Regions from separate parts of the Clostridium aromativorans genome, predicted to be linked through region 2. Evidence: riboswitches for the same ligand, from Rfam matches in the RefSeq annotation. Region 2 holds a riboswitch; the other holds the start of a gene.

Region 1 (16,420 bases), on a different contig from region 2:
TTTTTCCCCAGGGTAAATCCACTGCTACTTTTCCTCCTATACTGCTGTCAACCTGTGCCAAAATCGAAGTCGGCACCTGAATGTATCTTATTCCCCTTAAATAAGTAGCTGCAGCAAAGCCCGCCAGATCTCCTACTACTCCACCTCCAAGAGAAATTATAATATCACTTCTTCTAGTATTGAACTTGCATAAATTCTCATATACCCCTTTCAGTACATCCAGAGTTTTACTTTTTTCTCCCGGCGGTATGGATATTGAATTCACTTTAAATCCAGCACTCAAAAGTGATTCTCTAAGTGTGTTCAAATATAATTTTCCCACATTGCAATCAGTAATTACAACTACATTTCTACTTTTGTATACAGATTTCAATTTTTCTCCTATACATTTTAAACTTCCTCTCTCTATATAGATTTTATAACATTTTTCTTTAAGATTTATACTAATAATATTCATAAAATCACTATCCTTACCTCTTAACTAGAGCTTTTCTCCTGCGAATTGCATTTTGAAAAATATGATCTATGCTCTTCATATCCCTGTATATTATAGCTGTTTTTAATCTATCTATACTCCTTTGAAATCTTTCTATTTCATCTACCAATTTATTAGAATTCATTATAAACAATTGACTCCACAGCCCTGAGTTGATCTGTGCCACCCTGGTGGCGTCCCTAAAACTTCCCCCCGTAAACAGCGCCATATGGTCTATAAAGCCTTCCTCATGGGAATTCATAAGAGAAACAGCTACAACATGTGGAAGCTGACTGGTAAAAGCGATTGCATCATCATGCTCTTCCGGACTAACATAAGTCACATTGCTGCAGCCCATTTTTCTGGCCATGGTGTCTATTACTTTAAGTCCCCTGGAAGTATTCTTACTGCTTGGTGTTATTATATAGTTGGCTTTTGTAAAAATATCCGCTGAGGCAAACTCTATTCCTCTGCACTCTCTGCCTGTCATAGGATGTCCTGAAACAAATTCCATTCCATCAGGCAAAAATGCATTTATATTGTTTACCACGTCCTTCTTTACACTTGAAGTATCTGTTATAAGCACTTCCATTTTAAAATTACTTAGATTATTTTTTACAAACTCCACTGTATCCCTAGGATAAAGAGCTATTATAGCCAGATCAACTTCCTTCAAGAACCTTCCACCGCTTTCATATCCCCTATCTATAATACCCCTGTGCAGAGCATTATCTAAAGCTTTTTTGTCTTTATCTATTCCAATTATACTCTTTGGATTTAGAACTCTAAGTGCCATAGCATAGGACCCCCCAATAAGTCCCATTCCAACAACAGCTATATTCACTTTAAAGTCACAATCTTCCACGTGTAACTTCACCTCCTTAAATATCATAGTATTATATGTTCACAACATCGTACTCCCTGCTCATTCCCGCATTTATCATCTTATCTATATCTTTCATAAGCTTTTGGAACACCTTTGGCTTTATGGACTGCTGTCCATCACATTTTGCATTGACAGGATCATTATGAACTTCTATCATAAGCCCATCTGCCCCTACAGCCACTGCCGCTTTAGCCAATGGTTCAACCATCCACCAAATTCCTGCTGCATGACTAGGATCTACTATTACTGGAAGATGACTTAATTTTTTTATAACTGGTACAGCACTTAAATCCAATGTATTTCTTGTGTAAGTCTCAAAAGTTCTTATTCCTCTTTCACAGAGTATTACATTTTCATTTCCACCGGACATTATATACTCAGCAGACATGAGCAATTCTTCAATAGTAGCTGAAATTCCTCTTTTCAAAAGAATGGGTTTCTTAGTCTTCCCAAGCTGTTTTAAGAGCTCAAAATTCTGCATATTTCTCGCTCCAACCTGTATTATATCCACATCTTCAACAAATCTATCTATCATGTCAGTGGACATGATCTCCGTAACTATGGGAAGTCCTGTCTCCTCCCTGGCTATTTTCAAAAGCTCCAGTCCTCTGACTCTGAGTCCCTGAAAGCTGTAAGGTGAAGTCCTGGGCTTAAAAGCACCTCCTCTTAAAAATTTAGCTCCGCTCTTTTTTACATCTTTTGCAATACTTACAATCTGTTCTTCACTTTCTACAGAACATGGACCTGCTATAACAGCTAGCTCATCTCCACCAATAGACCCATCTTTTATTTTTACCACGGTATTATCTGGATGAAATAATCTATTAGAAAGTTTGTAGGGCTGCTGTACCTTTTTTACATTTTCCACAAATTCATTAGCTCTAATTTTGCCTGCATCAACTGTCGTAGTATCTCCAATAAGACCCAGCACACAATACTCCTTTCCCTGTATTACATTTACCGATACATCATTATCCATCTCAATTTTTTGTTTTAACATCATTATCTCTTTCAATGGCGACTTTGGCTTCATAATCACTATCATTATAAATTCCTCCCGTAAATAAATTTAAATAAAATAAAAAGACAAGGCCTCTTAATGAGCCTTGTCTAAAGTTAACCAATTACATTTTCACCCAGTATGCAAGAAGATTTGAATCAACACACATAACTATATCTACTCATTAGAAGGAATCTTAAATATTTTTGAAAGCAAAAATAACCAGCGCTAAAATAAAAATAGCCCAAGCTAAAAGTAAAGTAATAGTAATTTCTATTTACTGCTTTCATTTTCCTCCCAATGATATTTTTCACTTTGTTTTTACCTCCCTATTATAATGTAAACTACGAAATCTATTTGTTTTTAATTATAACAGGTTCTTTTTTTATGTCAACACGAAATTTTACTATTTATCTGGAAATTATTCTTGTCAATATACATAAAGCTTATGTAATTTCATGGAATTATTCCAAAAAATATAGTACAATTAACTAAATTATTTCTAGCTAATTACGATAACTATAATGATTTTGTAAGTTTTAGATTGAATTATATTTTCAGGAGGACACAGCATGAATAAGTACAAGAAATTAGTCTTTGCTTTTTTTATTTCTGCATCTCTTATTAACAACAAAAATATAATAAATACCGTACATGCTGCTGGTATTTTACCAAATATTCAAAGCAGCGCCTATACTGCAGTTGGAAATATATTTGCCAAATGCGGCTACAGCGGGCAATGCACCTGGTTTACATATGGAAGGGTTCTTGAAAAATTAGGGATTGCACTTCCTTCGGAATTTTACGGAAATGCGGTTGATTGGTGGTATGCCAATGCAAGGGATAATGTGTATCCTTATGGTTCTGAACCAAAGGCAAATTCCATAATAGTATGGGGTGGTGGTCCCGTTGGATACGGACATGTTGGCTTTGTAGAAAAAGTGGAGGGTAATACCGTATATTTTAACGAAGGCAATTTTAGCATAAGGGGCAATTATGACGGGAATGTAAAAACTCTCTCAAAAGAAGCCATAAAAAACAGGGGCAACTTATATCTAAAAGGATACATATATGTGGGGAACGGAAGGCAATCAGTTCCAACTTCATCTTCAAGTAGCAGCTCTTCCGGAGGTACCAATACTTATAAGACCGGAATTGTAAATATTTCAGATAGTAATTCATCTTTAAATGTAAGAAATGGGGCAGGCACGTCCTTTGGAATACTTGGAAGCTTAAGAAAGGGACAGTCCGTTGAAATAGTTGGCTCTGTGGGAAGCTGGTATAAGATCAAGTTAAATTCATCCTATGGATATGTAGCTTCTACCTACATAAATTCAGGGGGAGGCAGTACTTCAACTTCTAGCGGAACTTCTTCCTCCAGTTCAAAAACAGGTTATGTTAAACTTCAAAATAGCTCTTCATCTTTGAATCTGAGAACAGCACCTCAGGGTTCCATAATAGGTTCCCTGTCAAATGGAACTTCGGTTACTATTTCGGGAAGTTCCGGCAGCTGGTACAAAGTAACTGCAAATGGTAGAACAGGCTATGTTTACTCTAGCTATATAAGTCTTTCCCAATCTTCGTCTACATCGGCAGCTTCTAAATCCAAGACCGGCACTGTAATTTTAAATAATAGATCTTCAGTCTTAAATTTAAGAAACAGTCCATGGACAGGCCGTGTTCTCACAATTCTTCCTTATGGAAGTAAAGTTACAATTTTAAGTACTGATGGCCGTTGGTATAAAGTACAGGCAGGATCTATAATTGGATATGTTCATTCGGATTATATAAGAGTTTAAATATCAAATATTTTAGCTATATTGATTGAGGACAATCTGGATTCCCTCCAGATTGTCCTCAATCAATAATTAATATCTTTAATATCTTCTAAATTTTCTATTTTAAAATTTTTTATTTTTTTATAGGGTGAATTTTGCCCCAAAAGACTGAAAACATCACAAAACCATTCAAGTGGTTCAATATATTTTATATCATCAGATACCAAAAAATAAAAATCTGGATGAGCACTGGATCTGGTTTTATTGCTCATAAACAAATCATGCTTTTGAATACCCGTAAGAAGAGGTTCTATTTTGCATTTAGTTTCATATAATGTGCACTTTATGACAAATGTATCTATTTTTTTATTACAATTCTTAAAATACTGACAACCTTTCCAGACAGCTACAACCTCCATGATTGTCCCCCTTTTAAATTGAATATTTGTCTTTCTACAATCTCATTCACAATGTTATTTATCAATCATCAATATTATTTTGTTTTAAATTACTGGATTTATCAATTCTCTTACCGTTTTCATCAAAGGTTTTCTTCAGGTGTTTCTCAGTAGTAAACACTGTAACCATTAAAACAGGTATAAAGCCTATCAATGGAACTAGATAGCCTTTCCCCTGTAGAAAATAGTAACCTATTTTACCTAAAATAAGAAGAATTATTCCTGCAAGTATATACTGATTAGTAGAATATCTATTTCCCTCATTCCACATGTCCTGATTTTTCATGGAAATCTCAGTTCGATACCCATACCAGGAATTGATCTTTTTAGGTCTAACTATTTTAGGTATAATACCAAACGCCATGGTTACCAAACCAAATACCAATGAATATATCATATACTCATCTCCCTTAAAAACTTAATATCCAACCCCTTTAATAATAAAACATCTTTTTTTAAAAAGCCAGTTTATTTTCCATCCATTTTATTTTTCATATTTGATGTCAGCTTATCCAAAAGCTGTGACTTGTCTTTTCCATCATCGGGAAAAACAACATAACTGTACTCAAGGTGATATTCGCTGTATTTTTCATCTATAGATTTAATTCTGTTATATATTCCATCTATTCTATTGACAATAGAAAGAACCTTTTCTTTTTGGCATCGTGGGAGCACACCTACAAGAGTAGAAAATCCATACTTTTCAAATAAATCCGGTGTTTTAAAAATAGGTCTTAATTTTTCATAAAGTGAGTCCATCAATATAAGATAATTGTCCTTTATATCTATTTTTTCATCCACTGCCGTAAAATATTTTTTTATCAAGCTGACCATTATAATCGAGAGCTTGGTATTTTCAGCCCTAGCTTTGATAATCTGCTTTGTAATATACTGCTGAAAATTTAAATATATTATTTCACCCTGCTCATCTTTGTTTTTACTGGATTTTATAAGCTTATTTATCCTTTCAAGCAGCACTTTATTGTTAAAAGGCTTTAATATATATTCTGACGTTCCCTCTTTTATGCATTTTATAAATGCGCTTCTAGTATTCATCTTTGTAAGTATCATTATTGGAATACTTAAATTCCTGGCCTTTATTTTTCTAAGCACTTCAAAACCATCTTCATTACTGAGGCCCACTTCCAATATTATTAAATTTATTTCCTCTTTTTTATCATGAAGTTTGTTAAAGAAATCAAAGGAAGTTCCCGATTCATATACTTCGATTCCTGTCTTTTCCAGAATGTCTTTTACTCTATATCTCATATACGCCATATCATCCAATATTATAACTTTACACATAATTATCATCCTATTTTCATTAATAATATTTTACTAAATTGTATTTACTTTACTTACAAAATCAAATTTTTAGCATTATATATATTTATCGTTTGATTTAAAATTTACTTTAAAAAAGCCCTACTTAACTATGACATTCCGCCATCCACAGTTATTATTTGTCCAGTTATATAGGATGAAGATTCTCCTGCTAAAAAGCACACTACTTTTGCCACTTCATCACTGCTTCCAAATTTGCCCATTGGAATTTCTTCTCTCAACATATCTCTATCATCAGCTTTTAAACAGGCATTCATATCGGTATCTATTACTCCAGGCGCCACAGCATTAACTCTAATATTAGACGGTGCCATTTCTTTCCCAAGTGACTTAGTAAAAAGATTTATGGCTCCCTTGGTAGCAGAATAAATTGATTCGCAAGAGGCACCTACATTTCCCCACATAGATGAGATATTTATTATAGAGCCCCTTTTTCTTGAAATCATATGTTTTAGTACACAGTGGGTACAATTCAGCATACCCTTAAAATTAACATCTATTATAGAATTCCACTGTTTCTGCTGCATATCCATAAAAAGCCCTATGTAGCAAACCCCTGCATTATTTACAAGTATATCGACTTTTCCCATTTTGTCTATAGTGCTTTTTATCATTTTTTCGGCACTATTGTACAAGCTTACATCTCCCTGCAAAACAACTCCAATAGAGCCTATATGTTTCACCATTTCAAGAGTTTTATAAGCCCCTTCCTCGTCTTGATTAAAATTTATTATCACACTGGCACCGCACTTTGCCATATTTACAGCAATACTTCTCCCTATACCTCTAGATGCCCCAGTAATTACGGCAACTTTTCCTCCTAAGTTTTCCATATAAAATTCCCACTCTCCACAGCAAAATTAATCTGTAATACTCTAAAAGATATTATACATTAATTCTATACAACATGTGAAATAAAAATTATAATAAATTTGCATATTTTGCACATTTATGCTATTATAAATATGATAATAAATAATTATTCTCAATTAATATATTTTATTTGGAGGGATATAAATGAATTTAAAATTTCAGGGAAAAACTGTGAAGGTTTCTGGAAATGCCCTTAAAGTCGGTGATACTGTACCAGATTTCACACTTATAAATAATGCAATGGATACTATTTCTCTAGGGAATACAAAGGGAGTTAGAATATTTTTAACAGTGCCTTCCCTAGATACTCCAGTTTGTGATCTAGAAACCAGAACTTTTAATGAAAAAACATCAGAAATTCCTGGTGTAACTGTATATACAGTATCCATGGATCTGCCTTTTGCCCAGAGCCGCTGGTGCGCAGCTAATGGAATAAAAAATGTGATTACGGTATCTGATTTTAAAGATAGAACCTTCGGTAAAAATTTTGGAACATATATGGATGATTTAGGTCTTTTAGCCAGAGCTGCCTTTGTAGTCGACAGTTCAAATAAAATTACTTATGTGGAGTATGTTCCAGAGGTTACAAATCAACCAAATTTTGATGCTATACTCGATGCCGCTAAAAAAGCAAAATAGTACATTAAAATAAAAGGATCCTTGGGCTTTAACAACTCAAGAATTCTTTTTTAATTTGATTTAAAATTGAAATATTGTATTTGAATTAATTTATGAAACATGTTATAATCACTTTAACAATTTAATAGGCTGGATGAAGTTAGTGGAATACATTGATAGACCGTTAACTGACAAGCCTCTGGAGAGACTCTCAAAGAGCACCGAAGGGGAAAACTGATTACAGTGAAACTCTCAGGTAAAAGGGACGGGGGATTTTTTATTTAAAATAGTAGATTTCAGCTATTTTACTATTCTAATTCCTTGTTTACCAGAGATTAAACCTTATTTTAATCTCTTTTTATTTTCTCAAATAAATTGTACTTTAGTGTAAATTAACTAATATTAAAAGGAGATGGACATAGTAAATGAAAGCATTTATAACGGTAATTGGACAAGATAAAGTGGGCATAATTTATAAAATAACCTCTGTACTATTTAAAAATAACATAAACATTTTGGATATCAATCAAACTCTAATAGAAAACTATTTTACTATGATAATGCTTGTAGACTTAAGTAAAATGAATGCAGATTTTACAAGTATAAAAAATGCTCTTGAAAATAAGGCAGAGGAAATAGGCGTTGATGTCAAGATTCAAAGAGAAGATATATTTACTTCTATGCAAGAAATTTAAACTGGAGTGTGAACAATAATGATAAATACTAAAAATATAATGGAAACAATAAAAATGATAGACAAGGAAAATCTTGACATAAGAACTATCACTATGGGCATATCACTTATGGATTGTATCGACAGCGATGGAGAAAAGGCACGGACAAAAATATATGATAAAATAACCAAATATGCCGAAAATCTGGCTAAAACTGCAGAACAGATTGAAATAGAGTATGGTATACCAATAATACATAAAAGAGTATCTGTATCACCCATTTCCCTTGTGGCCCAATCAACTTCAGATAAGGATTATGTAAAATTTGCACAAACTCTAGATAAAACTACCAGGACTCTCGGTATAGATTTTATCGGAGGCTTTACAGCGCTTGTACATAAAGGTTACTCAAAAGGGGATAAGATACTCATAGACTCTATACCAGAAGCACTGGCATCCACCAATAAAGTATGTTCTTCAGTAAACGTAGCGACTACAAAAGCTGGAATAAACATGGATGCAGTAAAAGATATGGGAAAAGTAGTGAAAAAAACCGCTTATCTCACCAGAAAAGATGACAGTATAGGGTGTGCCAAACTAGTGATATTTTCAAATGCCGTAGAGGATAATCCATTTATGGCCGGAGCATTTCACGGAATTGGAGAAGCCGATGCCATAATAAACGTTGGTGTCAGTGGTCCTGGTGTTGTAAAATCAGCATTGGAGGAAGTAAAAAATAAGGACTTCAACACAGTAGCCGAAACTATAAAGAAGACTGCTTTCAAAATAACTAGAATGGGACAATTAGTAGCTGGTGAAGCTTCAAAAAGATTAAATGTTCCCTTTGGAATAGTGGACTTGTCTCTTGCTCCTACACCTGCTGTAGGAGACAGTGTGGCAAGAATTCTTGAGGAAATGGGACTGGAAAGCTGCGGATGTCCAGGTACAACAGCAGCCCTTGCACTTTTAAACGATTCAGTCAAAAAAGGTGGTATAATGGCTGCATCACAAGTTGGAGGTCTAAGCGGCGCATTTATACCTGTAAGTGAAGATGAAGGAATGATACATGCTGTAAATGCGGGTTCCCTCAATTTGGAGAAACTAGAGGCCATGACCTGTGTATGCTCTGTAGGACTTGATATGATAGGGATACCAGGGGACACACCTGAATCCACCATATCAGCAATAATTGCAGACGAAGCCGCCATCGGAATGATAAACTGTAAGACAACTGCTGTAAGATTAATCCCAGTTTACAATAAATCTGTAGGAGAAGAAGCAAATTTTGGAGGCCTCCTTGGAAAAGCTCCCATAATGTCCGTAAGTAAATTTTCCAGTGAGTCTTTTATAAATAGGGGCGGTAGAATCCCTGCTCCAATTCACAGCTTCAAAAATTAATTACATGTAGATTAGAAAATAATAAAAATGGTTTATTTTGCCTCAATCATATTTAGAATTATGAAAAGGATACGATAAAATACTTAATTACTATATATTTCTAAATTAACGATATATGAGGTGAGACAATATGACATGGGAAAAGAAGTTACTTTCACTTGATGAATTAAAACCTGGAATGATGTCTTCAAGTGATGTAATTTTTGAAGGTAAAATGTTATTGGCTAAAAATATTATTATTACAGCGTCTACTATAAATAATTTAAAGCAAAACTATCTTGTGGACAAAGTAGAAGTCTACGTAAAAAATGATTCTGACAGTCCTTTAATTGTTGAAACAAATACAATACAAAAAATAGAGAATGATTTTAATGAATTTTCTCTGAGCTTAAAACGTATATTTAATAATATATCTGAGTTAAAAGTTCCTGAAATGAATGAAATAAGATCTTTTTCAAAAAAGATACAGGAGGAATTTAAATCAACGGGGATAGTCATTAGAAATATTGTATTTTACGGCAGCGGAAAAGATGCCATCTACAGGCATAGTATAAATGTATCCGCTATAAGCTTTATACTGGGGAAATGGCTAAATTTAAATCAACGTGATCTAAATTTATTGACCTATTCAGCAATATTACATGATTTTGGCAAAACAAAAATAAATAGAGATATACTGAATAAAAATGGAGTTCTTACTTCTAGAGAGTATAAAATTATTAAAACCCACCCTGTCATAGGTTATAATTTTATAAAAAGCATTCCATATCTGGATCCTTCTGTAAGTTACGGAGTGTTGATGCACCATGAAAAAATGGATGGATCCGGATATCCATTAGGTATAGCTGGAGATAAAATCCATTTATTTGCTAAAATAATAGCTATTGCAGACTTATTTGATGAAGTAAACTCCTCAAGATACTATAAGAAAGTAAGGGGCCCCTTTGAAGCTCTGAAGATCATTCAAGAACAAAGTCTTGGAAAGCTCGATTGTAGATACTGTGATGTATTTTTAAACCATATAATAAATTATTTCATGGGAGAAAATGTACTGTTAAACAATGGTAAAAAATACAAGGTGATTCAAGTTCATGTAAATGATTTGACAAATCCTCTGCTTTTAGATGAGGGAAATTTTTTGGATTTGAAAAAAGAAAGTGACTTATATGTTGAAAAGCTGGTTATATAACCAGCTTTTCCCTATTTATGCAGATATACCTACTGTAAGTAACACCTTATAGAATTAAATTTTAAATTTTTGAATGATTTCATTTAACTTTTGAGCTAAATCCGCTTGGTCTTTGGCAGTTTTATCAATCTGAACCATACCCTGCACTGCATCATTTATAACATCTTGAATCTGGTTAGTACTTTCAGAAGATTTTTGCGCAATTCCAGCCATGCCATTAATTGCCTTAGTCACTTCATTCGTTGTACTTTTTATTTCCTCTGTCATCGACGTAAGTTGCTTCAGAGAATCAGATGTAAATTGAGAATCCTTATAATATTTTTCTCCGGTACTCAGATAATTATCCAATTGGACATTTACATTTTCATCAATAAATTTTAAAACTTGATGACTGGTATTTGAAAGATTTTTAAAGGCCTCTTGAACTTTTACTACAACATTTTGAATTGTAGAAACTGTTTCAGAAGATTGTTCTGCAAGTGTCCTCACTTCTTCTGCAACTACCGCAAATCCTTTACCATGTTCCCCTGCCCTCGCAGCTTCAATGGCTGCATTTAATGCCAACAAATTAGTCTGCTCCGCAATACTTGCTATTATATCTGCCATCTCTTTTATTTTTGAAACTACTTTTCCTTCATCTATAGCCTTTAGTATATTCATCTCTTCATTTTTATAGATGTCTTTACATTCCTTTATGGCATTTTGAGCGTTTTCCTGGACAGAAAGAGCATTTTCCTTAGACTTACTTGCATTTGTATTTACATTAATTGCCTTATCTGATAATTGATTTATATTTGAATCTATCTCTTCCACAGATGCAGTAACTTCCTCAGCAGAAGCTGTTGTCTCCTGAGAACCGTTTACGATATCATTTATAGAATTGTTTATGTTCTCAAATTTAGACGTCATTTCCTGGACAGTTGCAGAAAGTTCCTGACCAGAAGCACTCATATTCTCAAAATTGTCAATTATGGTCTTCACCAAAGATTTCACATTTTCCTGAGCCTTATTGAGTGAAAGAGCTGCATCTGCAAATTCATCCTTTCTCTTTATAATTATAGGAGTGCTAAAATCACATTCTGACAATCTCTTAGCAAATTGCTGTATATGAGTTAAAGGTTCTGTTGCGTATTTTGCAATAAATATGCCGCATATAACAGCTATTACCAGCATAATCAATAAAATTATAATGGCCGTTGTGATAGCGGCATTCAATCCCTGTGCATAATCACTTTTGGGACTGACCGCCATAATTGTCCATCCTGTTTCTTTGGATTTATTAAATCCAGCTATCTTAGATTCCTTTCCACTTCCATATGCCACATTCCCTTGACTTTTACTTAAAACGGATTGCCCAGAAGGGATTTCCACTTTTATATTCTTCATTACCCTGCTCTTATCAGAATCCGCAATAATTGTGCCGTCTGCTGAAACCAGTAATGCATATCCACTTTTCCCTATTTTAGTCGTAACTAACTTGTCTCTCAACGTGGATAGATCAATATCAAAACCCACAGCACCCTTCTTGCCGTTACTAAGTTGAATTTTTTTAGCAATGGTTATGACAAGTTTACCTGTAAGGGCATCTTTATAAGGTGCCGTTACATATATCTGTCCATTGGCAGCCATGGCATCTCTATACCAGGGTCTGGATGTTGGATCAAATCCTGCAGGTAATTTTACACTTTGAGGATATACTATCATCTGCTTTGTTTCATCCGCTAAATATGACTGCATTATATCCTTGTTACTCTGTGTTATGCTCCCCAGTGCATTTAATAGCTCCCCCTTATCCTGTGAAAGCACGTCTTTATTAACTGATAATGATTGCAGATCATGCTTTAATGAAAGGCTATGTAAATCAATATACGAAACCTTCTCCTTTGCTATTTGATAAGTCAGTTCCTCAGCGTTGTCATTTGTAATTTTAGACAAAATGAAATAAGAAAAAATCGATATTATAAGTAATGGTATTATAATAAGCAATATTAATATACCAATCAGTTTATGGTGTAATGACATCCTATTCTCCATAATTTAATCCCCCTTATGTTTATAATATCCAATTATCTACATACTACCATATTATGTCTATAAAATCCACTAAATACCTAAAATTTTCACCTATTTCGCACTAATTCTGCTATAAAAAACATTATTTTCATACCAAATTGAACAAATTTCTCTTCATATTCCGTCACTACATTTTCATCAAAGCCGCTGTTATGTAGATCATATGTCAAATACTCTATCTTATACCCGCTCTCTATAAAATAACCCTGAGATTCTTCAAAAAGTCCCCTATCATCTGTTTTAAACCATATCTGACTCCCCGACTTCAAAAATTTTTTATACATATTTAAAAATACAGTATGAGTCAACCTTCTTTTTTTCTGTCTTCTCTTAGGCCATGGATTGCAGAAATTTATATATATTCTTTCAATCTCATTTTCACTAAAGATTTTCTCAACATTTACTATATTCATAGGCACTATTCTTACATTTTCTATTCTATTCTCCTTTACCTTTCTCAATGCATATACTAAAACTTCATCCTTTAAATCAATTCCTATATAATTTATATTTTTATTGTTCAGAGCTTGCTCGCATAAAAATTTCCCTCTTCCACAGCCCAGTTCCAAGTATATGCTATTATTGTTTCCGAATTTGTCTTTCCACTTTCCCTTACATTTTTCAGGTTCTGTTATTACAAAAAAGCTGGTCTCCATTTCAGGCCTAGCCCACCATTTTTTTCTGAGTCTCATATTAGAAAATTCCCTTCTTATATTTGTGATATACAGCTTCCTAAGACAAAATTTATTATCTCTTTTAACAGGAAACTTGTCAATAACATTCTTCAAATATATTTTATATTAAAGTTTTTTCTACAATATACGATAATAATGAGTAAAATAATTATACATAGAATAGCATTTGGGTTGTGAAATCATGGAATATTTTGTAGAAGAACTTAAAAACAAAAAGATAATCAGTAAAGATGATATACAAATTCTCAAAAATTATATAGACAAAAAATATCTTAAAATTAGTTCAAGAGAAAAAGCAAAAATGCTTTCCAACACTATACATCATATTTTAGATAAAAAGTTGAATGGTCTTCCTGAAACCTACAGGCAAACTATAAAACTAGATATTTTGAAAGAAACCCTTTTTAAAGACCAAAAATCCATCTTCATGTATGATATATTCAGCTACTGTATGAAAAATGAATTTTTAAAAAAGAATTTTAGAAAGGAACTTACCCAATGGGTAAATAACAATATAGAGAACAAGATTGAAGAAATCGATCTAACCAATTATGAAAAAAGCATTAAAAAAGATATGCCCTCACCATCAACTAAGTGCAGTGAAGGTATATTCAATCACACCTCAATTTTTGATTCAAAGCGTTTAAAATTACCAAAAAGACTTGTGAAAGTTATTTTAACAGCTATTTTAATTATAGGTATAATAAGTCAATTTACGCTACAATCAAATTTTAATGCAATTAAATTTTCACAAATGGAAAATTTAATTGACGGTATAACCTTAGAAAATTACAAAAAGAATTTTCCCAATATATATCTGCCGGAATATTTGAAGTATCAGAGTATAAATGTAAATAAGTTAAAATCCTATTTAAATACTCGAAATTCACTATTATGTAAGGAACCTTACTTCTCCACTATAATCAATACATCAAGAGAATTTAATTTAAATCCTATTTTACTTTTTGCCATAACGGTCCAGGAACAAAATTTTGTCCCTGCAAATACACCTAATGCTTACAAAATAGCCAACAACCCTTTTAATGTATACCACAGTTGGAAGGAGTATAACACAAATATAGAGGATTCCTCAAGAATAGCCGCTCATACCATTATAAATCTATCTATAAACAGACCGAAAGAAAATAACCCCTTTATTTGGATAGGTAAGAAATATGCACAAGATAAAAACTGGGGAAAAGGTGTACAATCTATATTTAAAGAGATAAATTATTATTATACAACTCATTCACAGTAATTAACGTGTTTAAATCAAAAGATATTATTAGCTACTCTGATAAAAGTCTTATATATCATAAAAGATGGAATACCCACTACATACTTGGCCAATGGAGTAGCCACAAACAATAGTAATATTATAATCTGATATCTGTATATACTTCCTGATATTCTATAAAACAGTGATGGAAAAATATCTCTCAATATATGGAATCCATCTAGACCAGGTATTGGTATCAAATTAAAGACAAATAACATACAGTTTATATTTACAATGTACAGTATAATTTTAACCACTAGATTAAAAATTGAAGAAGTTTCTGTAGCCAATCCTCCCCACTTGTACAACAGCACTACCAGCATAGCAGCCAAAAATGCTATTATTAAATTTGCAAGTGGGCCTGCAATAGAAACCTTCAAGTCATCTTTATTTCTATTTTTAAAAGCACTGGGATTGATCTCCACCGGCTTCGCCCAGCCAAACCCAACCAACAATATCATTATAAATCCTATAATGTCCACATGAGCAAAGGGGTTTAATGTAAGCCTTCCTTGAAATTTAGGAGTTTTATCTCCTAACCTATCTGCTGTAATTGCATGTGCAAACTCATGAAATGCAAATCCTATCAATATAGCAGGTATGATAAGTACTTTTTCTAATATAGTTTCAGTCAAATATTTCATTCCTTCCTTTTTTAATTTTAGTTTAACGATACTTCTTCCAATTGGCCATTACTTATGGATGCAACCCCGCCTTCAAATATCTGTATAAAATTTCCCTTATATATATATTGCTTTCCAGTTGCTACATCAGTAACAACTCCCTTTAAATTGTCATTTATGTATATTTTCCCTGAGGGCATTAAAAATATGTCATCTCTATTTACAGATTTATTTAAATTTATATTTTCATAAGCATCTTCATCTGAATTGATACTGCCGCAATAAATATTTGATATCTTTCCATTCTGTTCATCTCCAATATATATTCTATCATTTTCATCAGCCCCTATCCATACAGGATTTTTAACTCCTTTAATGGTAATAGGCTCTTCTCTGCCTGTAACATATATATTGTGATATATATCATCTTCATATATTAATTTATCATCAAGATATAAAATTCCTATATTGCCTATCATATAGGACTTCGTATATACTTTTTGCATTTCATTCATTATATTTATTCTGTATATATTTGTTCTTCGTCCTCTGTTCTGTATTTTAACATATATTACATTTGTATAATGAGATTCCTGTATATCATTGATTTGAGCCTTTTCATCATAACAATCCAATTCCTTACTGTTTTCTTTTATATCCTTGTCAGCTTCATAATATGACAAATTAAATTTGTAACCTTCATCAGAATTACGTTTTTCTGCTATAAGCATTCTATTTCTATCTTTAAGCCATTTATAAAAAGATATTTCCGTTCCATCTTCAAATTCTACATTTTTTCCATCACCAGTTTTTGAATCCACAACCTTTAAAATGTTATCTTGGTAATAAGCCACATATCTTCCATCAAAGGAAACACTGACATTCTTAGCATTTTGCGGTATTTTTACAACAACATCTTTTTTCTTAGGTTCACTTTTTAAAACCTTTTTGGCTTTTATTTCTGTCTGAGAAGACAGAAAATAATTATTTATATAAAATAATCCCGCAAATTGTACTACCAGTGATATAGATATCCATACAATAATTCTCTTAAAAA
Region 2 (16,420 bases):
AAAACAGTAAACTGCAAGAGGTTGGACGAGGTTTACGACTGCCTGTAGATGAGAATGGTAATCGAATCTCCAATGAAGAATTCCAGCTTAATTATATTGTCGACTTCACAGAGGCAGACTTTGCTAAACGATTAATAGACCAAATAAACGGAGAAATTCCACAAGCTTCTTCTATTAGCGAAGAAAGATTGGAACAAGTGGCCAAGAAGCTTGGCATGACTTCAGATGAACTTTTTGATGCACTATATGATAAACATTACATAGACAGGCGATTAAATATAAAACCCGATACAAGGGACGCTTTCTTTGCAGAATACCCGGACTTTGCTACAGGATTGTCTTCAGGTAAGGTAAAAGACCGAAATGTAGCAAAACCAAGACCTGTAAAAATCCGCAAAGCTGTTTACAGTGAAATACGCGAATTATGGGAAGCAATCAATCAACGATACCTACTTTTCTATGATGATGATCTGGATGCTGATATGGCTAAAGTTGTTTTATCTTTGCTGGAAAAACCCGGTGTTTTTACAGACGTTGTCATGACTAGCTCCAGAGATATCGTTAAGAGCGATGGCTCACAGATGATGATTGTTTCAGATACAGGTGCCCAATATATAGTATCCAAACCTATTCCCTACAATGAATTTCTTAAGAGGATCACAAATGCTACAAACATTCCAATTAAAGTATTGCATGAGGCATTGTGTGAGTATGTTAAGAGGAATGGAACTATAAATCCAGAACGTATTAATGAAAATTCTGTCAGCATGTTTATCCAACAATTTCATGACTGGAGAAGCAATAATTTGCAAGGTCGATTCCATTATGCAAAAAGCAATACGCCTGTTGGTGCAACAGCACTCACCTATTCAGACGGTTCTCCACGTGAAGATATTGCGCAGGGACGTATTGGCACAAAGATAGTTCCGGGAACTCCAAGTGAGAAGTATTTATATGATGCTTTCGCTTATGACTCACCGTTGGAACAAAAAAATATTATGTCGGACATCGAAGAAGTCATTGTATATGGAAAAATTCCACGTAGCAGCATTGCCATACCAACTATTACCGGTGGAATGTACAGTCCAGACTTCATGTATGTTGTAAGAAAGGCTTCCGGTGAGAAAGAGCTTAACATTGTAGTCGAAACAAAAGACGTAGAAAATAAATCCGACTTACGTGGTACAGAAAAAGCAAAAATTGATTGTGCTCGTGTTTTCTTTGATATGCTCTCGAAAGATGGATACACTGTTTATTTCCGTGATCAGTTAAACAACAAGCAGATGGCTCAGATTATTAAAGAAGTATTGGCAGAGTGATTTGTGTGAATTTCTAGCTGAAAGCCTAGTGGTGAAATGTCAAGCACAAAAAAATAAGGAATTGGAAATTATTTTGGCTTAAAGACGAAAAAACCTTAAAAAAGGGTATACCAAATAAACTTCGCAGTATTTTCAAATTTTTTCCATTAATTTGTGCGAAGCTAGGCAATCCAAAAGGATGTGGAAGAGTAAATCTTAATCTCTCCTTTCCAGTGGTGTGTACAATTGATTGGTGCTTAGTAGCGAATACACCAACCGTACCAATTTTCTTGCGGTTAAGACGAGAGCTCGTTTGTGTTTATGCTTTGGAACTTCTTGATATTTCTTGTTGTAGAACGCTTTGTATTCAGAATCGTGTTTACGTACGGAATCTGCAGCTTGGATGAGATAGTATCTTAAGTATTTGTTTCCGGTTCTCATACGGCTTGTTTCTTCAGATTCATACTCTCCAGATTGATATTGACTCCAAACAAGCCCAGCGTATTTAGCTAATGAATGATGGCTTTTAAACCGGCTTATATCACCAATTTCGGCAATTAAGCCTGCCGCAAAGACGTCACCAATCCCTTTAACAGAGGTTAACGTTTGCGGAATTCCTTTCATTAGTTTGGCAATTTCCTTATCCAGACGTTTTACCTGCGATTCCATGTGTTGAATGGTGCTCAACGTAACGGATAGGGAAAGATTTACAGGGTCCTGCATGGCTTTATCCAAGCGATAGGAAGCCCGGGCTAATTTTTGAAGATACTTGGCCAATTCTTCGGGATTTTCAAAGCGATTTTTGCCTTTATCCTGCAGAAATTCAACCAGTTCCTCGATCCTCATTTCGGCAATCGTTTCAGGCTCTAGCTCTTCAATTACGGCTAGGCTGGTCGCACCAAATGTATTCGAAAAGGGATTGTCTTGACGCAATCCACTGAATTTCAAGAAAAGTTGATTTAGGAAATAAGTTTTATTTCGTCCAATCTCTTTCATGAAATGAAATCTTGTTCTTGTAAGACGTTGTAAGGCTTCATATTGAACAGCATCTTTCATTTCATAAGGTAGTCGGCCAAATCGCAAGTGGTCAGCGATGACCCAGGCATCAATCCGGTCGTTCTTTGGCAAAGAATCATAGCCTTTCTTAAAACGAGCGACTTTTCTCGCATTTAATGTGTAGATAAAAGATTGGAAACGGGGCTCGTAACCTTTTAGTTGATCCTTTAGATAGTGGGCAAGATGCCAACTATATTGATCTGTAGCTTCCATTCCAATTTTCAATTGCTTTACCTGACTTTTTTCCGCTGCTTCTAACATACGTTTGATCAGGGTATCGGCCCCTAATTGATCATTAGAAACAGAAAAGTCAGCCAATGAATTCCCGTCCTCCATCATGAAATGGACATGATGGGACTTTAAGCTTACATCTACACCAACAAGCAATTTAGACATACCTATCACCTCCAAAGGGGATTTAATCAAGTACGTTTCAGACCTGGGTGCCCAAAGGAATCATCGATGTCTTCCTCGTCATAAGCACTCGAGTGAAAAGAAGACCATCTGAGCGCTACACTCTCTTCTTTTCAAACGGCGCAACTAGTGGTTAGACCTTCAACAATGAACCATGGGTAGCAGGCTTATTAAGCAGTACACCGAAGTGTCCGCAAGGAGGAAAAGCTATATCCTGATACGAACTTGTCGGTTCCTATTGTCCCATGGGCAGGACTGAAACGCTATAAAAAAATGACGGAGTCATACGCAGGAGCCTCCTCCATTCTCCGCCATTTATCCATATTCAGTTTTAAAAATGCACAACAAATAGCCGTAAGAGGACATGTCCTCCTACAAAAAATAGGAACAACATATTATCACTTCAATTTATTGGAACAATCACCTTTGGCTTCCCCATCATGGGGTAAAACAAGGGTAAAACAATATTAATTTTGATGAGGAAGCCAAAAGGCTACTCAGTGTAAACCTATAGGATTATCTAGAGTGAATTTTAGAGGATCCGGATCAACTGGAAATTCTTCTAGAAGGAGCTCTTACTACTAATATACGAGGAGGTAAATCGATGAAAGCTATGATATTCTTAAACACTGCTTGGATGGAAAGATATGAAGGTTTATTGGGAAATGATAAAGAAATACATGGCGGTGGCTCCTATGTTGAAGAATATGGTTATGGACACGAAATATTCAATTTCAAAAAAATTAGCGGTAAGGTATATGGTTATGCTCAGCCAAGCGGGTATAACAACCTTCAAAGATTAGGAGCGAGTGAAGATGATGAATTCATAGATGATGTTTTAGTCATTTTCACTGCAACCCACAAGAATGGCGGAACGTATATAGTTGGATGGTATAAGAATGCCAGGTTTTTTAAAGATTATCAAAACACTAATCTTTCAGAAAGAAAATTTAGAAATGAATATATCGGATATTATGCTGTTGCTAATGCTGACAATGCTACTTTACTGAGTATAGATGAAAGGTTCTCATTCCCGATAATACCAAGAAGAGTAAAAGGCGGAATGGGTCAATCAAATGTTTGGTATGCTGATAGCCCTGAAATGGTGGATTTTAAGAAAGAAGTTCTAAGACATATAGAAAGATATGAAAAAAAGAAAAGTATTAGGCGTCGCCTTCCTATCTTCCGCCAAACCGATGCAGAACTAAGAAAGAAAATAGAGAATATCGCTATTAGAGAAGTTACCAGAGAGTACTCAGAAAGGGGTTTTACCGTGACTTCTGTAGAAAGCGAAAACTTAGGATGGGATTTGGAAGCAGTTTATAAGAAAATTAAATTAAAAATTGAAGTTAAGGGACTAGCAGGTCAAGAGGTTTCTGTTGAATTAACTCCAAATGAATTTTCAAAAATGAACAACAATAAGGACTCTTACAGATTATGTGTTGTTACAAAGTGCCTAGAAAATCCTGTACTTTATGTTTTTTCATATTCCTCTGAAAGGAATGAATGGATAAGCGAAGATGGTCATATACTTTCAATTGACCAGATTATATCCGCAAGGTGCTATACTTAATTCCATAAAATGTCCATATTTTGTATTACCAATAAATACAAAAAGACCAGCCGCTTCAAGCATTCATGCCTGATTGTGACTGGTCTCTTTTTGCTCCGCTTGAAGCTGTTCATTTAAGTTTTTCTTTCAATCCCTAAGTGAACGCTTCTTTGGGCAGCTTTTTTTTGAAAGCTTTCTCCCTGAGCAGTTTCAATGTAACTTTATCTATATTTCTAAACATGGACAATTTATTAAAATCACGGTCACCAGCTTCAATCATAATTACACCCCTTTTACCTACTCCATTTTACCACAGGTTTCCGGGCTGCTTTAACCTCGTCCAGCCTCTTAATATCGGTGGTATTAGGCGCAGATTTAACTATATCCCGATTTTTCTCCGCTTCCTCTGCAATTTTTATCATATCCTCTATAAATCCATCCAGAGTCTCCTTTTTCTCATTTTCCGTGGGCTCTATCATCATGGCCTCTTTTACAATAAGGGGAAAATATATAGTAGGCGGATGATATCCGTAGTCTAAAAGTCTTTTTGCCACATCGAGAGTGGTGACGCCATTTTCATCATTTTTCAGTCCTCCAAGTACACATTCATGCTTGCAGACACCTTCCATTGGAACATTGTAGTGTTCTTTAAGGCTTTCCTTTATATAATTTGCATTGAGCACTGCATCTTCACTGACCTCTCTAAGTCCCTCCGCACCCATGCTCAGTATATAGGAAAAAGCTCTTACCATCACCCCGAAATTTCCGTAAAAACTTCTGACTTTTCCTATGGAGCAAGGTCTGTCATAGTCAAGATAATACCTGTCATTTTTCCTGGCAACTATGGGCACAGGCAAAAACTGTGACAGTTCTTTTTTAGTTCCTATAGGACCGCTTCCAGGTCCTCCGCCTCCATGGGGTGTTGAAAATGTCTTGTGAAGATTCATATGGCACACGTCAAATCCCATGTCTCCGGGTCTTGTCTTTCCCATATTGGCATTCATGTTGGCACCATCATAGTAAAGCAACCCTCCTGCAGCATGCACAAGCTCTGCTATTTTAAGTATATTTTTTTCAAATATCCCCAGAGTATTTGGGTTGGTTAACATAAGCCCGGCCACTTCATCATCCAGTAGGGATTTTAAGGACTCAATATCCACAGTTCCATCTTCAGCAGACTTCACTTCTACCACTTCAAATCCGGCACAGGCAGCTGAGGCTGGATTTGTTCCATGGGCAGAATCAGGTACGATTATCTTCTTTCTTTTAAAATCTTCTCTTTTTTCATGGTAGGCCTTTATGATCATAAGCCCCGAAATTTCACCATGGGCTCCTGCTGCAGGCTGCAGTGACACTGTATCAAAGCCTGTTATTTCAGCAAGCTTTTCACTTAACTCATACATGAGCTTTAAAGCTCCCTGGGCTGTTTCCTCCGGCTGATAGGGGTGAAGCTCAGTAAATCCTGTTAAACCTGCCATATCTTCATTGATCTTGGGGTTGTATTTCATGGTGCAGGAGCCAAGAGGATAAAATCCTGTATCCACGCCAAAATTTTTATTGGAAATCAGCGTAAAATGCCTTACCACATCCACCTCACTTACTTCAGGAAGCTCCGGCTCCTCTCTGCTTATAAATTTTTCCGGCAGCAATTTACAGATATCCTCCTCCGGTACATCGCACTGTGGAAGAGAATAGGCCCTTCTGCCCTTTTTAGAAAGTTCAAAAATAAGCTTGTTGTATTCACTTATCATCTTATATCCCCTCCAATACAGAAACTAATTCGTCAATTTCAGGTTTTGTTCTTTTCTCAGTGACGCATAAGAGCATGGAGTTTTTATAAGATGGATATGCTCTCTCCACATCATATCCACCCAGAATATTGTTCTGCAGCAGCGTTTTATTTACTTTTTCCACTGAATTCTTGGATTGAACCACAAACTCATTAAAAAATGGTCTATCAAACAACGACTTATACTTTCCACTTTCAACAAGCTCGCTAAAAGCATAGTGAGATTTTTGCACATTCTGGAGTGCCACTTCCCTTATCCCCTTTTTACCAAGAGTAGTCAAATAGATGAGTGCAGTCAGGGCATTGAGTGCTTCATTGGAACAAATATTTGAAGAAGCTTTTTCTCTTCTTATATGCTGTTCCCTTGCCTGAAGTGTAAGTACAAAACCTCTTTTTCCTTCCTTGTCTGTAGTTTCACCTACAATTCTTCCCGGAATTTTTCTAAGATATTTTTTCCTGGTAGTCAGAAATCCGAAATAAGGTCCTCCGTAATTCATTCTGTTTCCAAGAGACTGCCCTTCTCCTACGGCTATATCTGCACCACATTCTCCAGGACTTTTTAAAATTCCAAGGGATATTGGATTACAGTATACTATCAGAAGAGATCTGTTTTTATGAACATATTTTTCTATGTCCTCAAGTTCCTCTATTATCCCCAAAAAATTCGGCGTCTGAATTATTACCGCTGCAGTATCCCTGTCCAATACAGACTTAAGTTTCTCCACATCTGTAACTCCCTCTGCTTCATCTATTTCCACCAATTCTAAATCCTTAAATCTTAAATAGGTTTCAAGCACCCTCCTGACCTCAGGGTGGAGAGTTTTGGATACGACTATCTTTTTACGCCTTGCAGCGTTTGCAGCCATCTGTGCGGCTTCAACACAGGCAGTGGCCCCATCATACATTGAGGCATTGGAAACATCCATACCCGTTAAATCAGCCATAACTGTCTGATATTCAAATATGGCCTGCAGTGTACCCTGGCTTATTTCAGCCTGATAAGGAGTATATGCAGTATAAAATTCTGATCTGGATATTATATGCTTTATTATAGAAGGCACATAGTGATCATAGGCACCTGCACCTAAAAAACAAGTCAGCTCCTCACAGCTTTTATTTAACCCTGCAATACCTTCTATATAGGATTTAACCTGAAGCTCAGACATTCCGTCATTTATATTCAATTTTCTATTTAGACGTATACATTCCGGTATATCAGAAAACAGGTCGTCTATTTTACTTACCCCTATTTTCTTTAACATAGCCTGCTTATCTTCATCTGTTAACGGCAAATAAGGATGCATGGTATCACTCCCCGTCACATAATTTTTCATAGTTTTCAGCATCTAAAAGTTCCTTGAGTTGCGAATTATCTGATAATTCAACGGAAATTATCCAGTTTTTATAAGAGTCCTGGTTTATATATTCAGGATTGTCTGCAAGTTCTTCATTTACTTCCAACACTTTACCTGACACAGGTATATAAAGATCCGATGCTGCTTTTACAGATTCCACCGCTCCAAAAACTTCACCTTTTTCAAATTCAGAGCCCACTTCCGGCAAATCCACAAACACAATGTCTCCCAGGGAGTCCTGGGCAAAATCAGTGATTCCCACATAGGCCTTGTTTCCGTCTGCCTTTATCCATTCATGATCCTTAGTATAAAGCGCTTCCTTTAAAATCTTCATTTAAAGTTCCTCCCTATTATTTTTTATAATTTTTTTTATAAAATTTTTTGTCCACAACCTCCGCTTTAAGAAGCTTTCCTCTCACTTTGACAAAAATTTCAGTTCCAAGTTTGGAATACTTGGAGTTTATAAGGGCAAGCCCTATATTTTTTCCCAAGGAGGGAGATCTGTATCCCGTGGTCACTTCGCCTATTTTTTTGTATCCTGCAAGAACTTCATATCCATGCCTCGGAATACCTCTGTCTTTCATTTCAAATCCAATTATCTTTCTGGCAGGGCCTTCTTTTTTCTGCTTTAAAAGAGCTTCTTTTCCTATAAAATTTTTTTTATCCAGTTTCACAAAAAATCCCAGTCCAGCTTCAAGAGGGGTGATGGAATCCGAAAGTTCATTCCCATAAAGAGGAAGATTTACCTCAAATCTCAGTGTATCTCTTGCACCAAGGCCTATTGGTTTTATACCCTCTTTCCTTCCGGCTTCAAGTATTCTGTTCCACAAATATTCTGCATTTTCAACAGAAGAATAAATTTCAAAACCATCTTCTCCCGTATATCCAGTTCTGGATATCATACATTTTTTCCCACAAACAGGCATATCTCTTCTGCAAAAGAAAAATTTAATTTCCCCCAGATTCACATCTGTAAGCTTTTGAAGTATGTTTTGAGCTTCAGGTCCCTGAATGGCCAACTGTATAACAGAAGAAGATATATTCTCGATATCAACGTCAAAGCCACCCTTGTTGTCAAGCATCCAGCTGATGTCTTTTTCGATATTTGCAGCATTTATGACCAGGAAAAAATGTTCATCATCAAACTTGTAAACTATAATATCATCCACAACACCGCCATCTGGATAACACATAGGAGTGTACAGTATCTGATTGTCTTCAAGTACAGCTGCGTCATTGGTAATTAAATTCTGGACAAAGTTCAGTGCATCTTTCCCCCTTATATCGGCTTCACCCATATGTGAAACATCAAACAACCCCGCCTTTTCTCTCACTGCCCTGTGCTCAGGTATTATACCTTCAAATTGTACCGGCATAGACCATCCCGCAAAGTCTATCATTTTTGCTCCATATTTTCCATAGGAATTAAACAGTGCAGTTTTTTTCAATCCTTCCACGACAAAACCTCCTATTATATTTTTATACAACAAAAAAGGACATGAAGAACAATTTGTCCACATATCCCTCTGTTTACTTACCTGAGAGTTTCGAGCAGAACATCTTTCACCTTCGGTACTGTTTTAAATACAGATTTTCCAGAGTTTTGTCCTACAGCGCTATTTTTACCTGAAAGTTTTTGATATAACTGTGAAAATATATCATTGCCCCGTCGGTTAACAGATGTTATCTCACGCTATAATCATCCAAGATAATTTTTTCTTATATATAATATAAATTTTCATTATACATTAATAATACATCCTAAAAGATATATTTTCAATAAAAACATATCCTACTTTTACTTATTTTTAATAATTTTTTCTATTTCTTTCAAATCTTTCATTACCCAGGCTTCTGTGATATTTGAAAGTTCAATCCAGAATCCAATTTTAGCATTGGAATTGACGCAATTTCTCCAGGCCGGAACCCATTTGCACAAATGTTCTTTTAGGAACTTTTCCATTGATGCCAAAATTTTTAATACCTTCTGAAAATCATCATATGTTTTAATACTGCAGAGCCTTGCCATAAAAGACAGTTCAAAGGCAAGATGATCTGCCGCCTCCCTGGGATTTACCTCTAAACCAAATTGATGATAGAACTCCCTTACGGAAAGCTCCGATTTTCCAAAAATAAGCCTATCCCTGCTCTCATATACGGATTCCCAGGGAGGTGCCAAAATACGTCCCGGCCCAACAAACAATCTCTGGTAATCTTCCCATAACTCTTTTTCATATCCAGGATTAAATTTATTACCACCCATCTCGCCTGATATTACCTTGGCTTTATCAGATAAGTCAATATCATCTTCATATTCGGAAAGCTTTTCCAGTAAATCAGTTTCTTTTAAAATTTTCAAACCTCTGCTCAAATTATCTCTATAAAAAAGAGCCAGCGTAGAATATACAGCTTCTCTTTCCATAAACCACAATTTTATACTGTCCATTATAAAAAATTCTCCTTATTTTTTTAAAGCATCTCTATGGGGAGTGATTACTAAAGCGGGCTTTGTAGCATTTCCTTCAGGCATTCCCCGTACTTTACATATATTCCCATATCTTGCTTTAAGAAAATTCAGATCTCCATAATTCAAAACCCGCATGGGGCAGGCAGCTACACAGACAGGGGGTTTACCTTTGTCTATCAAATCCATGCAGAAATCACATTTTTTAACTTTTTTAGTGCTGGAGTCATATTGAGGTGCTTTATATGGACATGCCTTAATACAACTGCGGCACCCTATGCACAGATCTTCACAAATATATACAATTCCATCTTTTTTTCTCTTTTTAATCGCCTTCACAGGACATGCCTTTACACAGGCAGGATCAATACAGTGATTGCAGCTTATTGAAATCCAGAAAGCATATACCTTTGGTATAACTGCTCTTCCCCTTTTTATGTAACTGCCGCCAGACACCTCATACACATTTCTGAAATTCTGACCTGCTTCCAGATTGTTTTTATCTTTGCAGGCTATTTTGCAGGTATTACATCCTGTACAATTTTTTTGTTCAAAATAAAATGCCAGCTGTGTGCACATCTTGTTAAATCTCCTTCCCTCAATCCACTTTTTCTATTTCAACCAGGCTTGTATGGGATGGGTTCCCAAAAGCCAGAGGCGTTGGCTTATACTTGGTTAAAACATTTATACACCCTCTCCTGTCAATTCCCTTTTCATCCGGAGTCCACCAGCCTCCCTGGGGTATGGAAGCAACTCCCGGCATAATTCTGCTGGTAATTTTTACAGGTAAAATCATAACACCTCTGTCATTGTATACTTTGACCATATCCCCATCCTCAATGCCCCTTGATTTGGCATCTTCACAATTTACAAAAATCTTTTGTGGATCCACCTCCTCCATCCAGCTGTCATTGTCAAAGGTGGAATGAACCCTTCTTTTAGAATGATGGCCTATACACTGTATAGGATACTTTCCTATGAGAAAATCTTCCGGTCCCTCCCAGGCAGAAATATATTTGGGAACTGCCGGAATTTCTCTGTGATTGTCCATTTCCCACAATCTAGGTGAAAATATCTCTATTTTGCCGGAGGGCGTTGGAAAGGGATTAGCTGCAGGCTCCTCAATTTGCTTTTTAAAAGCAATGCTGGGCTTTTCATAAATCCACCGGTATACCCCTTTTTTCTTGAATTCTTCACAACTGGGAAAGCCAGGGTTTTTCTCGGCTGTTTTTTCAACAAGATATTCTATCCATTCATCAAGTGACTTTCCTTCCGTAAATTTATCTAAAAGTCCAAACCTTTTAGATAAATCACTTATCCAGTCATATCCATTTCTGCATTGAAAAACAGTATCCACGGCCTTGTTCATAAACAGCACATAATCACCAAATCCCCAGGGTGTGACTATGTCTTCTCTTTCCAGCATATCGTCTGAAGGCAGTATTATATCTGAAAGCCTGGCACTTGCAGTCAGGAAATGATCACTTGTCACAATAAATTTTACCAGATCTTTGTTTTTCAGAAGCGCTGCGGCAGCATTTGAATCCGTATGTTGATTTACAAGACAGTTTCCGCCTAAATTGAATATGAATTTTATACTTGAGGACAACTTCTCTGTTCCCTTGACGCTTAAATTGGCTCCCATTCCCTTCCCTCTCACTATGGCATCAGGCCAGCTGAACATGGAAATTTTACTTTTATTGGGATTGTAGTGAGGAATTGACGCCACATATGCTTCTCTCACCGGATATCCTGTTCCAGACGCCCAGCCTCCACTAATACCTATATTGCCTGTCATGGCAGCTAAAACAGTTCCCCCTCTAACCACCTGTTCTCCGTAAGCATGTCTTTGAGGTCCGAATCCCTGTATCAGTGCTCCGGGTTTATCCAAGGCATACTCTTTTGCCAGTCTGACTATAGTTTCTTTTGGTATCCCTGTAATAGCCTCTGCCCAGACAGGAGTTTTAGGTATCCTATCACTGCATTCCCCAAGGACATAGCTTTTATAGGAATTTCCATAGGGAATGCCCGGCGGCATATGATTTTCATCAAAGCCAATACAGTACTTATCCAGGAAATGCTGATCCTGCAAATTTTCAGTAATCATAACATAGGCCATTGCATCAAGCAGTGCATTATCCGTAGTAGGTCTAATTGGAATCCATTCATCTGCAAGGGCAATTGCTGTATTTGAATAAATCGGGTCAATACTTATTATCCTGACTCCTGCATTTTTTGCCATCTTAAGATAATAGGCGGTATTTGTACCATGTATGGTATCTGCCGGATTAAATCCAAGGAGGATTATAAGCTTCGAATTCACCCAGTCTTCCCTGCTGTTTCCCGTATATATTGTGCCAAAAGTATAGGGAGTAGCTGCCTGAGTACAAGCCGTACTATAGGTTCCATAATAGGACAGATACCCTCCATACATTCCAAGGAGCCGCTTCATCCACACATTCTCCGAAAGCCTGCCTTCATTTCCGGTGGCATATTGGACATATATTGAGTCAGGTCCATACTCATGCATAATTCTTTTTAAATTATCTGCAATATAATCCAATGCTTCATCCCAGCTTATGGGCTCAAACCTGCCTTCTCCACGTTTTCCCCTGCGTTTCATAGGATATTTCAATCTATCACAATTGTACATGTGGTTGCGATAAGCTCGGCATCTCAAACACCCTCTCAGCTGTGGAGTCTTTTCAGTATCCGGAATATCGTCTTCGGTGGATATCCTGGCAATTCTATTCTTTTTTACATGGACTTTTATAATACACCTTCCACCACAATTATGAGAACTGGAGGTAGGAATGATCTTTTCCTCTTTATCCAGATCCCCTTCAGAGTTGAAGGAATAAAAGCCATCTTCACCAGCCAATTTTCCTATCAGTTTCAAGTTTTTTTCTTTTATACCCAACATTTTTACTTTTTCTTTCATCATAATAGACTTCCTTCTATTACTTATAAGTTGCGAGTATGTTGCTGTATATATCCTCCGCCAAGGTCAATCCTCCATCGTACCCAATATAGCCTCTGTTTAATACCAACCTATGCATAACCGGAAGAGATATATTTATCCAGAATCCATTTAACTCTGAAGCTATGTCTTTATCCCAGGAACTTCCCAAAATCAGAGGCTTATAATTGCCATGGGGGTATTTTCTCAATCTCTCATGTATTTTACCTCCGTCTATTTCAAATACAACCTTGGATGAAACAGATTCAGACAAGTGCTCAAATTCATTTTCTATTTCACCTCTATATTCTTCCGGAGTATCATCTGTAATATACTGCTCTCCCGGGACAATTCCAAGCTCATTTACTAGAAACTTGCTTATTCCCAGCGTATAAAAAGAATCCGTTATATTAAAAAATCTATCTGCCATATCATATCTAAATTCTATAAAAAAGTCCAGTGATCTTTCAATATAATAATAAAATCTCTTTTCCTCTCCACTTATAAATTCCTCAACCTTCTTTTTATCCAGCTGAGCAAATTCTGCAACAGTTCTCAAAAATTTGCTGGTTTCTCTTGCTCCTATTGGAAGCACAGGATAATGCAGATAAGGGGTACCGTATTTTTCCTCTAGGTGTTTTGCAATATTCAGCCCCACCCAGGGTGAAAGAACCAGATTAAATTGAGCATCGGGAATTGTCTTCCATTCATCCACTCCATTCGACTCTGTGCCAAAAAGTATATTTACTTCAAGACCTATTCCCTGAAGTAATTTTTTTATTTCCATTAAATTACCTGTCCAGAATGAGTCCTGATAGGGCAATACAGACCAAACATTTACAAGTCCTTTTTTTACCTGTGCTTTTTTTTCACCTACAAATTGATCAATAATAGCCTTAATCACTATTTCATGTCCTTTAAAATTACTTCCCTTAAATCCACCCGTTTCAGCATAAACTATTGGAATTCCCCTATCTTTATATTCGCTTACCACCTGACCTACATCATCTCCTATTATATCGGAAGTACATCCTGTTAAAACCACAAATAGATCGCCCTTTAAAACTTTTAAAGACCCATCTATTACTTGCCTCAACCTATTTTCTCCTCCAAACACAACTTCTCTTTCTGTGGTATTGGTACATGGGACGGAACTTCCTCCGGAATAGCCTATGCCCTGATACCCAGATGCAACACTCAGTCCATCGTGAAGTTTAATTCCACAACCTGGACCAGAGTGTATTATAGGAATAGCTTTCTTGATAGCCAGTACGGACTGCTCTGCTCCAAGTGCACAGTAATGTCTTGGCTGTTCCACTATATTAACCGTTTTTGCCATTATTACCACCTCCCAGAAAATTATAAGGATCCTGATTCATCCACCAATCAGTATATGGAAGTTCACAATGACTGGCAATACTGCTTACAAACTCTTTAGTGGCAAGTACATCAATTATCTTATTGCCATAGTTTATGAGCCCTTCATATCCCAGTCCAAACTGCTCATCACCCATTAAAAACGTAGGTATACCAAGCTTTGGCCCCCATGAAGACATTCCACCGTGTCTTGCTACCAAAAGATCTGGTTTTAATCTGTTAAGTATATTCACCAGTTCAAAAGGCTGTTTATTACAGATATCAAAATTTGGAATATCTCCATAATTTTTCACTACATGACCTAAACTATCACTTTTGGAACTCCTATCGTCATAACAGGGATCATGATGAAATACAGCTGCTCCCACTACATCCATGTGAAGATCCTTCAAAAGGGCTATTAGACTGTGTCCATGAGTTGCTCCTGCAGTTACATACACTCTTTTGCCCTCCAATTTATTCCTAAGTCTTTCAAGGTCTTGAGCAATTTTATCTTTCTCGGACTTTATAAGTTTCTACACTTTTCTTTCCCTTCCAGTAGCTTTTCCAAGCTCTCTAAACCATATATCCGTACCATCTATCCCATAAGGAGGCGGCGATTTGATCTCTGTTACACCGTATTCCTGCTCCAGGCCAGCAGCCAAATATGTCCCAAGTGTGGGACATATTTGAACAGTAGCTGCAGCTTCAGATATGCTTTCCAGTTTATCTATAGTTGAAAAAGGGACAATGTAATTTGGTTTCAATCCTATGCGGCCAAATAAATCGGTGAATATATCACTTCCCCAAAAATTAATTACATTTATAACATCATTTCTTTTTTTAACAGGTGGTTTGACAATTTTCCTCAAAATACCATGATATGCAGCATCAAAACCTGTTGTCCAAATCTTTGATCTAAATCCTTCACAGGATATATATACCACGGGTATTTTCAGTTCTTCCTGTAATTTATCAGTCACTCCCTCTACATCATCTCCGATGATTCCGGAAGCACAGGATGTAGTTACAAAAATTGCCCTGGGATTAAATCTTTTACAAGCTTCCCGTATAGTTTTCTCCAATTTAAAAATACCACCATAAATCATATCTTTTTCCTGTAAATTGGTATTTAACAATCTGGCATTTCTAAGTGGCATATTCCTCTTTACCTGTCCTACCCTGTTTGTAAAATTATAATCCTGAAAATCAGCAGAGCATCCTATAGGTGCGTGGTTTATCACCACTGCATCCTGTATCATAGCCAGCTGGCACAGTGCATTTCCTGAACTGCACCCAAGGCACTGGCTAAAACTTCTTCTTCTATCACATAATTTGCCACCTTTAGAAGCCCTGCATAATTCTTTAGCATTTCCAGCAAATCCTGTAATTGAACCCAATCTGGATTCTCTTATCTCCACTTCTGGAGATTTTATATTAACACTCAATACTCATACCTCCATCTTAAAAAGCCGGTACTACTGCAACTCCATATTTTTTCTTTATAAAATTCCTTACATCATCTGAATTAAGTGCCTTTACTATGGCTTTTATTTCCTTTTTATTTTCATCACCCTTTCTCACAACGATTAAATTTGCATAAGGCGATTTACTATCTTCCCTAAATAATGCCTTATTGGGATCCAATTTTGCTTCAAGTACTAAATTTGTATTTATTATAGAACCATCTACATCAGGTAGTACTCTAGGAAGTTGAGCTGCATCCACTTCAACAAACTGCAGGTTCTTCGAATTTTCAACAATATCTGAAGGCGTAGCACTATAGTTAGCTATTCCTGATTTTAATTTAATCAGACCCTGTTCCTGAAGAAGCTCCAGTGCCCTGTACTCATTGGATGGATTATTAGGTATGGCAATTTTAGCACCATTTTTAAGTTCGCTTTTGGATTTAATTTTATCAGAATAAAAACCTATTGGTTCCACATGAACTTTCCCAGCTACAGCAAAATCATACCCTTTTTCCTTGGCTACAGACTCTAGATAGGGCAAATGCTGAAAATAATTTGCATCTATCTGATTTTCCTGCAGAGCTGGATTCAACTGATCCTCATCATCCAGTACCACTACTTGTAAGTCAATTCCCTCTTTTGCAAGTGTCGGCTTTATATGATTCAATATTTCTGCATGGGGCACTGCTGCTGCACCTATCTTTACTG

Evidence for each region. A riboswitch is a leader RNA that binds a small molecule or an ion and turns the genes downstream of it on or off. The one in region 2 is predicted to bind glycine.
Region 1: linked by a shared signal. The riboswitch ahead of LN736_RS08155 (ACT domain-containing protein) and the one ahead of gcvT (glycine cleavage system aminomethyltransferase GcvT) in region 2 are both predicted to bind glycine.

The regions. Positions count from the first base shown of each region.
Region 1 covers NZ_JAJJPB010000008.1:10,552-26,971, reverse strand. The annotation lists gene aroB (3-dehydroquinate synthase) at 1-457, opposite strand, end outside; gene LN736_RS08195 (prephenate dehydrogenase) at 471-1,340, opposite strand; gene aroF (3-deoxy-7-phosphoheptulonate synthase) at 1,372-2,406, opposite strand; gene LN736_RS08185 (SH3 domain-containing protein) at 2,934-4,160, shown strand; gene LN736_RS08180 (hypothetical protein) at 4,223-4,558, opposite strand; gene LN736_RS08175 (SdpI family protein) at 4,620-4,994, opposite strand; gene LN736_RS08170 (response regulator transcription factor) at 5,066-5,902, opposite strand; gene ymfI (elongation factor P 5-aminopentanone reductase) at 6,031-6,774, opposite strand; gene tpx (thiol peroxidase) at 6,959-7,453, shown strand; glycine riboswitch at 7,622-7,711, shown strand; gene LN736_RS08155 (ACT domain-containing protein) at 7,858-8,127, shown strand; gene LN736_RS08150 (PFL family protein) at 8,146-9,504, shown strand; gene LN736_RS08145 (HD-GYP domain-containing protein) at 9,635-10,693, shown strand; gene LN736_RS08140 (methyl-accepting chemotaxis protein) at 10,748-12,727, opposite strand; gene trmB (tRNA (guanosine(46)-N7)-methyltransferase TrmB) at 12,814-13,458, opposite strand; gene LN736_RS08130 (hypothetical protein) at 13,643-14,719, shown strand; gene LN736_RS08125 (site-2 protease family protein) at 14,734-15,384, opposite strand; gene LN736_RS08120 (hypothetical protein) at 15,402-16,420, opposite strand, start outside.
Region 2 covers NZ_JAJJPB010000013.1:2,478-18,897, reverse strand. The annotation lists gene LN736_RS10925 (type III restriction-modification system endonuclease) at 1-1,319, shown strand, start outside; gene LN736_RS10920 (IS110 family RNA-guided transposase) at 1,515-2,750, opposite strand; gene LN736_RS10915 (DUF3883 domain-containing protein) at 3,373-4,341, shown strand; gene LN736_RS18990 (hypothetical protein) at 4,475-4,600, opposite strand; gene gcvPB (aminomethyl-transferring glycine dehydrogenase subunit GcvPB) at 4,614-6,068, opposite strand; gene gcvPA (aminomethyl-transferring glycine dehydrogenase subunit GcvPA) at 6,073-7,413, opposite strand; gene gcvH (glycine cleavage system protein GcvH) at 7,418-7,798, opposite strand; gene gcvT (glycine cleavage system aminomethyltransferase GcvT) at 7,815-8,921, opposite strand; glycine riboswitch at 8,981-9,073, opposite strand; gene LN736_RS10890 (TorD/DmsD family molecular chaperone) at 9,263-9,910, opposite strand; gene LN736_RS10885 (DMSO/selenate family reductase complex B subunit) at 9,926-10,507, opposite strand; gene LN736_RS10880 (DMSO/selenate family reductase complex A subunit) at 10,527-12,872, opposite strand; gene LN736_RS10875 (nitrogenase component 1) at 12,889-14,226, opposite strand; partial or broken gene LN736_RS10870 (nitrogenase component 1) at 14,210-15,691, opposite strand; gene LN736_RS10865 (MetQ/NlpA family ABC transporter substrate-binding protein) at 15,708-16,420, opposite strand, start outside.